One region of the Nocardioides sp. DN36 genome, then DNA from elsewhere that is predicted to be linked to it. Evidence: predicted binding sites of a transcription regulator. Region 1 holds the regulator's gene; each other region holds the start of a gene.

Region 1 (3,267 bases):
GACACAGCTCGAGGCAAAGGGCATGGCCGGAGTCAACCAGATGCGTCATGCGCAGACGGCCCGTCCCGGCGTACGTTCCGAAGATGGCCAGCGACCCGCGCGCCGACGCCGTCGAGGTGAACCTCGCGGAGTTCCACCGCGTCCTGGCCACCTCCCCGCTCGTCACGACCGGGACCGACCCCGACGTCACGACGTTCCGGACCGGACTGCCGCACCCGCTCTTCAACGACGTCGTCGGCGCCCGGTTCGCCCCCGGGACCGAGCAGGCACGCGTCGAGGAGACGGCGGCCCCGTTCATCGAGGCCGGGCTCCCGTTCCTGTGGTGGTGCGGCCCGTCCACCTGGTCCGAGGCCCTGGACCGCGCGCTCACCGGGATCGGCGCCCACCGCGAGGACAGTCCGGGCATGCACGTCCCCCTCGTCACCGAGGAGCACGGAGCCGAGACGAGCGCGGTGCCCGGCCTGGAGATCGCGCTCGGCACCGACGCGTCGGACCATGACGTCGCGCGACTCATGTGCGAGGTGTTCGAGATCCCCGGCTCCCTCGCCGCACCTCTCCGGGACTGGCTGACGGTCTTCGACCCGGCCTGCCTGGTGCACGCCGTGGCGAGCCTCGACGGCGAGCCCGTCGGCTGCGGCTCGGTGTGGATCACCGGACGCACGGCGGGCATCTACGACGTCGCGACGCTCCCGCAGGCCCGCAGGCGCGGTGTCGGGTACGCCGTCACGGCCGCCCTGATGCGCGAGGGACGGAGGCGTGGGTGCGACGAGTCGATCCTGGTCGCGAGCAGCATGGGGCGACCGGTCTACGAGCGGCTCGGCTACGTCGAGGTGTGCACCATGCCGCAGTACGTGTGGGCCCCCGACGACGCCTGATCACCCCCGTCACGACCCGCGACACGCCTTCGAACAGATGTTTGAATCACCCAGTCGATTTGGCTAGCGTGGTCCCCACTCGCCCGGGGCGCCCCGGAGCGTCCGCCGCAGAGCCTGGAGGCAGCCGCATGGCCACGAAGAAGTCCGACAAGGTCACCCAGCTTCCCGACGGCCCGCCCGACGCCACCGGCCTCACCCCGCGCCAGCAGCGCGTCCTGACCACGATCAGGAACTCCATCGAGAAGCGCGGCTACCCGCCGAGCATGCGCGAGATCGGCGACGCCGTCGGCCTGACCAGCTCCTCCAGCGTCGCCCACCAGCTCAAGGTGCTCGAGGAGAAGGGCTTCCTCAAGCGCGACCCCAACCGTCCCCGCGCCATCGAGGTGTTCCTGCCCGAGGTGATGGCCGCCCGCCGGTCGATCTCGGCAGCCGACGAGACGATGTACGACGAGACCGGCGTCGGCGACGCCGTGCCCGCGGCGCAGTACGTCCCCGTCCTCGGCCGGATCGCGGCCGGCGGCCCGATCCTCGCCGAGGAGCGGATCGAGGACGTCTTCCCCCTGCCCAAGCAGCTCGTCGGCGACGGCCAGCTCTTCCTGCTCGAGGTCTCCGGCGACTCGATGATCGACGCCGCCATCTGCAACGGCGACTACGTCGTCATCCGCCAGGAGCAGACCGCGCAGAACGGCGAGATCGTGGCGGCGATGATCGACGGCGAGGCGACGGTGAAGACCTTCCAGCGCAAGGACGGCCACGTCTGGCTGCTCCCTCACAACGACGCCTACGAGCCCATCGACGGCACCCACGCGACCATCCTCGGGAAGGTCACCGCGGTCCTGCGGCGAATGTGACCCCGAGGTAATAATGAGCGGGCTTCAGGGGGAGGTCAGGGGCATACTTGATAGCGATGTGCCCTGCCTGACCTGAGAGTGGACCCGTGAGCATCCCGAGCATTCCCGCGATCGTGGGTATCCGTAAGCGATACCCGCGTCTCGTGCGCGGCGTCCTCGAGCTGGCGCTGGTCCTGAGCCTGTGGGTCGCCTACAGCCTCTCGCGCCTCTTCGCCGACGCCGCGATGGGCCCTGCCCTGGCCCGCGCCCACGACCTCCTCCACATCGAGCGGCACCTCGGGATCCACTGGGAGGTGCCCCTCAACCATCTCTTCACCGACAACGACGTCATCGGGCTGATCGGCAGCTACTGGTACGCCACGCTCCACTACGTCGTCACCGCCGCCGTGCTGCTCTGGCTCTACCGGCTCGGCTCGCGCTGCTACATCCCGGCCCGACGGGCGCTCGCGATCGGCACCATCATCGGCCTGGTCGCCTACCTCCTGATGCCGACCGCCCCGCCGCGGTTCATCGAGGGGTACGTCGACGTGCTCAGCCTGCACGCCGCCGACGGCTGGTGGAGCGCGGACGCCTCCGCGCCGCGCGGCCTCGGCGGGCTCACCAACGAGCTGGCCGCGTTCCCGTCGCTGCACGCCGGCTGGGCGCTGTGGGTCGCGATCTCGCTGCAGCGGCACGCCCGCTGGCACTGGCTGCGGGTGCTCGGCTGGCTGTACGCCGCCGGCACCGCCGTCGTCATCGTCGGCACCGGCAACCACTGGGTGATCGACGTGGTCGTCGGCTGGCTGGTCGTGGTCGCCGGGTGGCTGGCCGCGGAAGGCATGCCCGCGCCGGTCGACGACGACGAGCTCGACCGCGAGCTCGACAGCCTGACCGCGACCCAGGGCTCGGCCGCGGCCGCCGCCGACTGACTCTCCCCGACTGGCTGCCCCGCTGACTCCCCGGCGACGCCCGGGTGAACTGACGGTGCTCACACCCCGCGCGCCGTCACCCCCACCCGGTCCCGTGCGTTGAGGACGCGTGAGCACCCCACGCGCCGCCACCCCGAAGCCCCTGCGAGCCCGGCCGCTGCCGCGGCGTACCGTCCTCGCGACCGGCGCCGCCGGCGGCGTCCTCGCCGGCCTCGCGCCGACCGCTGCACCGGCGACCGCGCAGGCCTCCCCGGCCCGGGAGGGTGGTGGCGCGTTCCGGCACGGCGTCGCGTCCGGGGACCCGCTCCCCACCGCCGTGGTCATCTGGACCCGGGTCACGCCCACCCCGGCCAGCACCCCCGGCTCCGGGAGGGGGCCGCGGGTGCGCGTGGCGTGGGAGGTGGCGACCGACGCACAGTTCCGCCACGTCGTGCGCAGCGGCAGCTTCGCCACCGGCCCCGAGCGCGACCACACCGTCAAGGTGGACGTGAAGGGGCTCGACCCCGCCCGGTGGTACCACTACCGGTTCCGCTGGGACGGCCACACCAGCCGGGCCGGGCGCACCCGCACCGCCCCGACACACGACGCCACCCCCGACCACCTGCGCTTCGGTGTCGTCTCCTGCGCGAACCT
Region 2 (3,267 bases), 470 kb from region 1:
GTGCACGCCGTCGGCGAACGCGGTCAGTCGCGCGACGCCGTTGACCCGGACCTCGACCTCGTCGCCGAAGAACGTCATCGCCGGCGCCGAGGCGTCCTTGACGCTGCCGATCGCCTGGGCGCGTACGCCGCGGTCGTCACCCGAGGCACCGTTGCGTACGGGCAGGTCCACCCGCTGCTGCACCGACCCGGGGTGGACGCTGGCCATCACGACGTCGGCCGCCGCGCCCTGCGCCATGGCGGTGCCGCGCCTCGGGAAGGTCGGGACGCTGATCGTCGGGACAGGCGGCAGAGTGAGCGTGGGCAGCCCCGTGGTCGGCAGGTCGGAGGGCAGCTCGGTCGGGATGATGGTCGGGCCGTCCGTGGTGGTCGGCAGCCCGGTGGGCAGGCTGGTCGGCAGCCCCGTGGCCGTCGACGACGGCAGCGCCGTGGGGATCTCGGTGGGGATGTCGTCGGGCAGCAGGATGATCCCACCGGAGGACCCGGTCGGGATCCGCGCCGAGGCGAGGCTCGCGCCGGCACCCGAGGCGGAGCCGTCGGTGAGCCCGTCGGCGGTGGTCAGGCAGCCCTTGTCGCCGACCCAGCGGCCGCCCGCGCCGAGAGTCGCCTGACCGAGGTCGAGGGTGTCCGCGACCGCACCACCGGGCGCGATGCCCGTGGCCGGTGCGCCGGTGTCCGTCGTACGCGTCGCCTCCGACGTGACGCCCCGACGGGCGTCCGCGGCCTCGCCGGCGGTGCCGGAGAGGTTGTAGGAACCGGCGCGTGCCCGCGGGTTCGTCGTCGAGGACATCGTCCCGTCGACGCTGAAGACGGAGAGGTCTGTGGGTACGGCGGCCTGGGCGTCGGTGAGATCCCGGTCCAGCGCGTTCACGCGCCACAGGTCAGCGCTGACCTTCGCGGAGTAGTCCGTCGGCAGCGGCGCCGCGCCACCGGGATCCGCGAGCATGACGCTCACGCCACCGAGGGCGAGCGAGGTGGACAGCAGGGCGGGGAGGACGAGACGAGATCGGGACATGGGAGAGACATCCTTGGCTCCGGGTGCGGCGGCGAGCAGATCGTCTCCCCGGAACGGCCGCAGCACACCCAGGTATGAACCACTCTCGGCTACGGTCGCGTTCGTGTCCGGCGCCCGTGCTTCTGTGGTAGGTGCCGCCGTGGTCCGCGACGGACGGGTGCTCGCCGCGCGGCGTACCCGCCCCGCCGCCACCGCCGGCCGGTGGGAGTTCCCGGGCGGCAAGGTCGAGGACGGCGAGTCTCCCGCTGGCGCCCTGGTGCGGGAGATCCGCGAGGAGCTCGGCTGCACCGTCGAGGTCTTGCAGTGGCTGCCCGGGGCGGTGCCGATCGGCGAGCGGCACGAGCTGACCGTGGCGGTCGTGCGGTTGGTCGCGGGGGAGCCGGTGCCGCACGAGCATGACCTGGTGCGGTGGCTGTCCGCGGACGAGCTCTCGGACGTGGACTGGTTGGAGCCGGATCGTCCGTTCCTCGAGGAGCTCGCGGTCCTGCTCGGAGGGTGAGCCTCGGCCGTTTGTACGCCGCGGGTTCCTTCTGGTTGAGGTGGCTTGCCGGCTTTCCGGCCGGCTGTGGTTTGGGTCTTTGGCTGGTTACGGCGAGGTCGGCCCGGGGGTGCGGCCGCTTCCGGCTTGCGGGTCGGCGCGGCGGTGCCCTACCTCCGGCTTCCGTGCCGCCTCGGCGGTTGAGGTGCGAGGAGCGCCAGCGACGAAGCCTCGAAACCCCGCACGACCGAGCCGGCTCAGAGGGGCTCGCCCGCATCTTCACGCGGCCTCTCTACAGCCAAAGATTTTACTCGAAGACATGCTCGGATAGTTGTAGAATGAGGCATGGCAGTCAACCCGACCCCGATGACGCACCCCCTGGTGCGCGGCGCCGGCGACCTGACCGCCCTGGTCACCGACCTGGCCGGCTACGACCCCGGCTACCTCGACCCGGCCGAGAAGGAGACCGCTCTGGCCGCGCTGGGTCGGGCGGCCGACCAGCTGGCCGCCCTGTACGGCCGGGTGCTGGCCAACGCCGAGGACCTCGTGACCGAGACGGGTGACCGGAACATCGCCGCCTGGGCCGAGCGCACCCAGCACGCCGACTACTCGGCGGTGGCGCGGGCGGTCCGGCACGGGGAGGCGCTGGACCGCCGCTGGCCCCAGCTGCAGGCGGCCTGCCTGGACGGTCGGGTCAACCAGGCCCAGGCGCACGTGATCGTGAAATCGTTGGACGGGCTGCCGGACCGGCTCGGCCCCGCGTTGAGGGCGAAGGCGGAGGTCCACCTGGTCGAGCAGGCCGCCCACTTCAGCCCCCGGGCACTGAAACGCCTCGGCGAGCACCTGCTCGAGGTGCTGGCCCCCGAGATCGCCGACAAAGAGGAGCAGCGGAAGCTCGAGGCCGAGGAACGCGCCGCCCGCCGCACCACCCGGCTGACCATGCGCGTACGCGGGGACGGGTCCACCGACATCGCGATCCGGGTCCCCGACCACGTCGCCTCCCGGCTCAAGGTCTACCTCGAGGCCATCTCCGCACCCCGCCGCTCCCACCTCGACCCCGACTCTGGCTCCGACCCCGCGGGCGGTGCGTTCGGGGAGCCGGGCGGGGGCAGCGAGGTGGAGCGGCTGCCCTACCCCCGCCGACTGGGCGAGGCGTTCTGCACCCTCCTCGAGCAGCTGCCGGCCCAAGCGCTGCCGCAGCACGGCGGCACCGCCACCACCGTGATGGTCACCATCGACCTCGACCAGCTCAACGCCGGCCTCGGCGCCGCGGGGCTGGCCACCGGCGACCGGATCACCGCCGCCGAGGCCCGCCGGCTGGCCTGCACCGCCCAGATCATCCCCGTCGTCCTCGGCGGCGACTCCGAGATCCTCGACCTCGGCCGCTCGCGAAGACTGTTCTCACCCGCGCAACGCAAGGCCCTGGTCATCCGCGACCGACGCTGCCGCGCCCAGGGCTGCGAGATCCCCGCCGCCTGGTGCGAAGCCCACCACGCCGAGACCCCCTGGGCCAGTGGCGGGAAGACCGACCTCAAGGACGGCGTACTCCTCTGCTCCTGGCACCACCACCGGGCGCATGACCCCCGCTTCGGCACCGACCGGTTGGCCAACGGAGACGTCAGGTTCACCAGACGCACGTAGGCCGACCGCCGACCAGCGCAGACACAGATCCGACGGACCCGCAGCCGTGGCCCGCCATACCCGCGCGCACTGCGCAGGCGGGGGCATACTGGCAGGACCGAACGCGGGGAGGACGACCATGGTCGACGAGTCAC
Region 3 (3,267 bases), 1.5 Mb from region 1:
CGAGGAAGAGCCGCTGGGCGGTCGGGGTGTCGAACAGCGCGAGCGTCGCGCCGTTGAGCGAGCCGCCGTCGGGGAAGCCGGTCAGGCCCACCAGCTCGGGGTCCAGCATGAGCTGGTCGGCGGTGATCATCCGGACCCGGTCACCGACCCGGTAGCCGCCCGCCTCGGCGGTCTTCTCGTCCAGCACCACTTCGTCGCGGCCGTGCGGCGCGTGGCCGCTGGTGATCGCCAGGCCCTTCAGCCCGTGCCCGGCGGGGGCGCCGGTCCAGTTGCCGCCCAGCGCGGGCGGCCCGAAGCCGCCGACGACCTTGTTGTCGGTCCCGACCACGAACGCGCCGACCGAGCTCACGTTGCCGTCCACGCGCGCGGCGCCGGGCACGGAGCGGAGGTCGTCGAGGACCGGCGCCGGGATCGTCTGCGTGGACGGCTCCCCGTTGACGGTCGTGCCGCCGACCGGCCGCACCACGACGTCGCCGACGGTCGAGGCGAACAGGGCCGTGAAGCTGCGGTTGAGGGTGTCGGAGAAGACCAGCGAGCCGACCACGAACGCGACGCCGAGGACGATCGCGAACGTGCTCATGATCAGGCGCAGCTTGCGCCCGAGCAGGCTCTTGAGGGCGGCGCGGACCACGTCAGGCGCCCGGTCCGGACGCCGACATGCGGGTCATGATCTCGAGGACCTGGTCGCGGCTCGGCTCGCGCAGCTCGTCGACCACCCGGCCGTCGGCCAGGAACACGACGCGGTCGGTGTACGCCGCCGCCACCGGGTCGTGGGTCACCATCACCACGGTCTGGCCGAACTCGTCGACGCTGCGGCGGAGCAGCTCGAGGACCTCGGCACCCGAGCGGGAGTCGAGGTTGCCTGTCGGCTCGTCGGCGAACACGATGCGCGGCCGGCTCACCAGCGCCCGGGCCACGGCGACCCGCTGCTGCTGGCCGCCGGACAGCTCGTTCGGCTTGTGCCGGAGCCGGTCGCCGAGCCGCACGGTCGCGATCACGGTGTCGAACCATGCGGCGTCGGCGCGACGCCCGGCGATGGCCAGCGGCAGCCGGATGTTCTCCTCCGCGGTCAGGGTCGGCACCAGGTTGAAGGACTGGAACACGAAGCCGATCTCGTCGCGGCGCAGCCGGGTGAGCGCCTTGTCCTTGAGCCCGGTGATGTCCTGGCCGCCGATCAGCACCTCGCCCGAGTCGGGCCGGTCGAGGGCGGCGCAGCAGTGCATCAGCGTGGACTTGCCGGAGCCGCTGGGGCCCATCACCGCGGTGAACTCCCCCGTGGCGAGGTCGAGCGAGACGTCGTCGAGCGCGGTCACGAGCGCCGCGCCCTCGCCGTACGTCTTGGTCAGGTGGCTCACCCGGGCGGCGGGCAGCGCGGTCCCGGCGGCGTCGACCGGAGCTGTCTGCGTCATGGGTCCACGATCCCGCGTCGGGCAAGCCCCGGCCACGGGTTTGCGACCCTTGCGTCCCGGAGCCGACCCTGACCTCACCCCGAGATCGTCGGCGATTCGTCGAACACGTGTTCGACGTGCCGCGCTAGCATCGCTGCATGGACTTCCAGGGAACCCTCTTCGAGGCACCCCTCTCCGGGGTGGTCTCCTTCGACGCGCTGGAGCGCACGCGGCTGGCGCGAGGCGCCTGGGTCGACGTGCACCGGGCCTGGCTCCCCCGGGCCGACGACGTGTTCACCACGCTCGTGTCCGAGGTGCCGTGGCGTGCCGAGAGGCGCGAGATGTACGAGCGGGTGGTCGACGTGCCGCGCCTGCTGCACACGTACGCCGTGGGCGAGGACCTGCCGCACCCGGTGCTCACCGAGGCGCGCGACGCCCTGTCCGACCACTACCTGCCCGAGCTCGGCGAGCCGTTCGTGACCGCGGGGTGCTGCTACTACCGCGACGGCCGCGACAGCGTCGCCTGGCACGGCGACACCATCGGCCGCGGCCGCACCCAGGACACGATGGTCGCGATCGTCTCCGTGGGCGACCCGCGGCGGCTGGTGCTGCGCCCGCGTGGCGGCGGCGAGTCGATCTCCGTGGAGATGGGCCACGGCGACCTCGTGGTGATGGGCGGCTCGTGCCAGCGGACCTGGGAGCACGCCGTGCCCAAGGTCGCCCACTCCGGGCCGCGGATCTCGGTGCAGTTCCGCCCGCTGAACGTGTTCTGACCTCAGCCGGCCGGTGATCCGGCCACGCGAGCGGCCAGCGCGGCGATGTCCGCCGGACCGGTGCCGCAGCAGCCGCCGACGAACCGGGCGCCCGCGGCCACCCAGGTGTCGACGAGACCGAGGTCGAGCGCGTCACCGTAGGCCCACTGCTTGGTGACGGGGTCCCAGCTGCCGCCACGGTTGGGGTAGGCCACCGCCGGCAGACCGGTCGCGGCCACCGCGGCGCGTACGGCGCCCAGCACGTCGGCCTGCTCGGAGCAGTTGACGCCGGCGGCGACGAGGGTCCGGCTGCCGGCGAGGACGGCGTACGCGTCCGCCAGCGGCTGGCCGGCGTTCGTGGTGGTGCCGCGCACCGAGTAGCTGAACCAGGCGGGGAGGCCCAGGTCCTCCAGCAGCGGGACCAGGACCTCGGCCTCGTCGGAGTCGGGCACGGTCTCGACGGCGAGCAGGTCCGGGCCGGACTCCGCGAGCAGCTCCAGCCGGGGCGCGTGGAAGTCGCGCAGCCGCGCCGCGGTCACGCCGTACCTCCCCCGGTACTCCGACCCGTCGGCGAGGAACGCGCCGTACGGACCCACCGATGCGGCGACCAGCAGCCCCGGCCGGGTGTCCGCCAGCTCGTCGCGGACCTCCCGCGCGATCGTCACGCTGGAGGTGATCAGCCGCCGCGCCTCCGCGTGGTCGTGGCCGGCGGCGACGAGCCCCTCGACGCTGGCCTGGTAGCTGGCGGTCGTCACGACCCGGGCACCGGCCCGGTAGTAGGCGCGGTGCGCCTGCGCGATCCGCTCCGGCTCCTCGCCCAGCAGCCGCGCCGTCCACAGGGCACCGCCGAGGTCGGCCCCCTGCTCCTCCAGGGCAGTCGAGAGCCCGCCGTCGAGCACGACCGGTCCGTCCGTGGCGTCGATGTCGATCACCGCCCCATCCTCCCCCGGGGCCACCCGGCGACGCCTGCCTGTCCACGTCCTCCCGCGACCGAAAACCGCGTGCCCGGTGTCGGTGGCGACTGGGAGACTGCTCCGCGATGAGCACCACGACCGCCCCGCGCCCCAGCCTCGCCTCGTTCTGGCACGACCTGCCCCGCGAGGGCAAGCTGCTGCTCTCGGTGGTGG

The links. The regulator LexA, encoded in region 1, represses DNA repair genes until DNA is damaged. The targets are predictions, from matches to a motif close to TCGAACANNTGTTCGA.
Region 2: a site for LexA is predicted at 1,804-1,819, ahead of ACZ43H_RS13835 (HNH endonuclease signature motif containing protein). Genes of this name have one in related genera too.
Region 3: a site for LexA is predicted at 1,509-1,524, ahead of ACZ43H_RS23340 (alpha-ketoglutarate-dependent dioxygenase AlkB). Genes of this name have one in related genera too.

What each region holds. Positions count from the first base shown of each region.
Region 1 covers NZ_AP043823.1:3,164,248-3,167,514, forward strand. The annotation lists gene ACZ43H_RS16015 (SDR family NAD(P)-dependent oxidoreductase) at 1-24, opposite strand, end outside; gene ACZ43H_RS16020 (GNAT family N-acetyltransferase) at 84-875, shown strand; gene lexA (transcriptional repressor LexA) at 1,004-1,726, shown strand; gene ACZ43H_RS16030 (phosphatase PAP2 family protein) at 1,813-2,634, shown strand; gene ACZ43H_RS16035 (alkaline phosphatase D family protein) at 2,744-3,267, shown strand, end outside.
Region 2 covers NZ_AP043823.1:2,693,043-2,696,309, reverse strand. The annotation lists gene ACZ43H_RS13845 (hypothetical protein) at 1-1,014, opposite strand, end outside; gene ACZ43H_RS13840 ((deoxy)nucleoside triphosphate pyrophosphohydrolase) at 1,154-1,513, shown strand; gene ACZ43H_RS13835 (HNH endonuclease signature motif containing protein) at 1,838-3,133, shown strand; gene ACZ43H_RS13830 (hypothetical protein) at 3,252-3,267, shown strand, end outside.
Region 3 covers NZ_AP043823.1:4,653,379-4,656,645, reverse strand. The annotation lists gene ACZ43H_RS23350 (ABC transporter permease) at 1-631, opposite strand, end outside; gene ACZ43H_RS23345 (ABC transporter ATP-binding protein) at 633-1,409, opposite strand; gene ACZ43H_RS23340 (alpha-ketoglutarate-dependent dioxygenase AlkB) at 1,547-2,161, shown strand; gene mmuM (homocysteine S-methyltransferase) at 2,164-3,072, opposite strand; gene ACZ43H_RS23330 (MFS transporter) at 3,180-3,267, shown strand, end outside.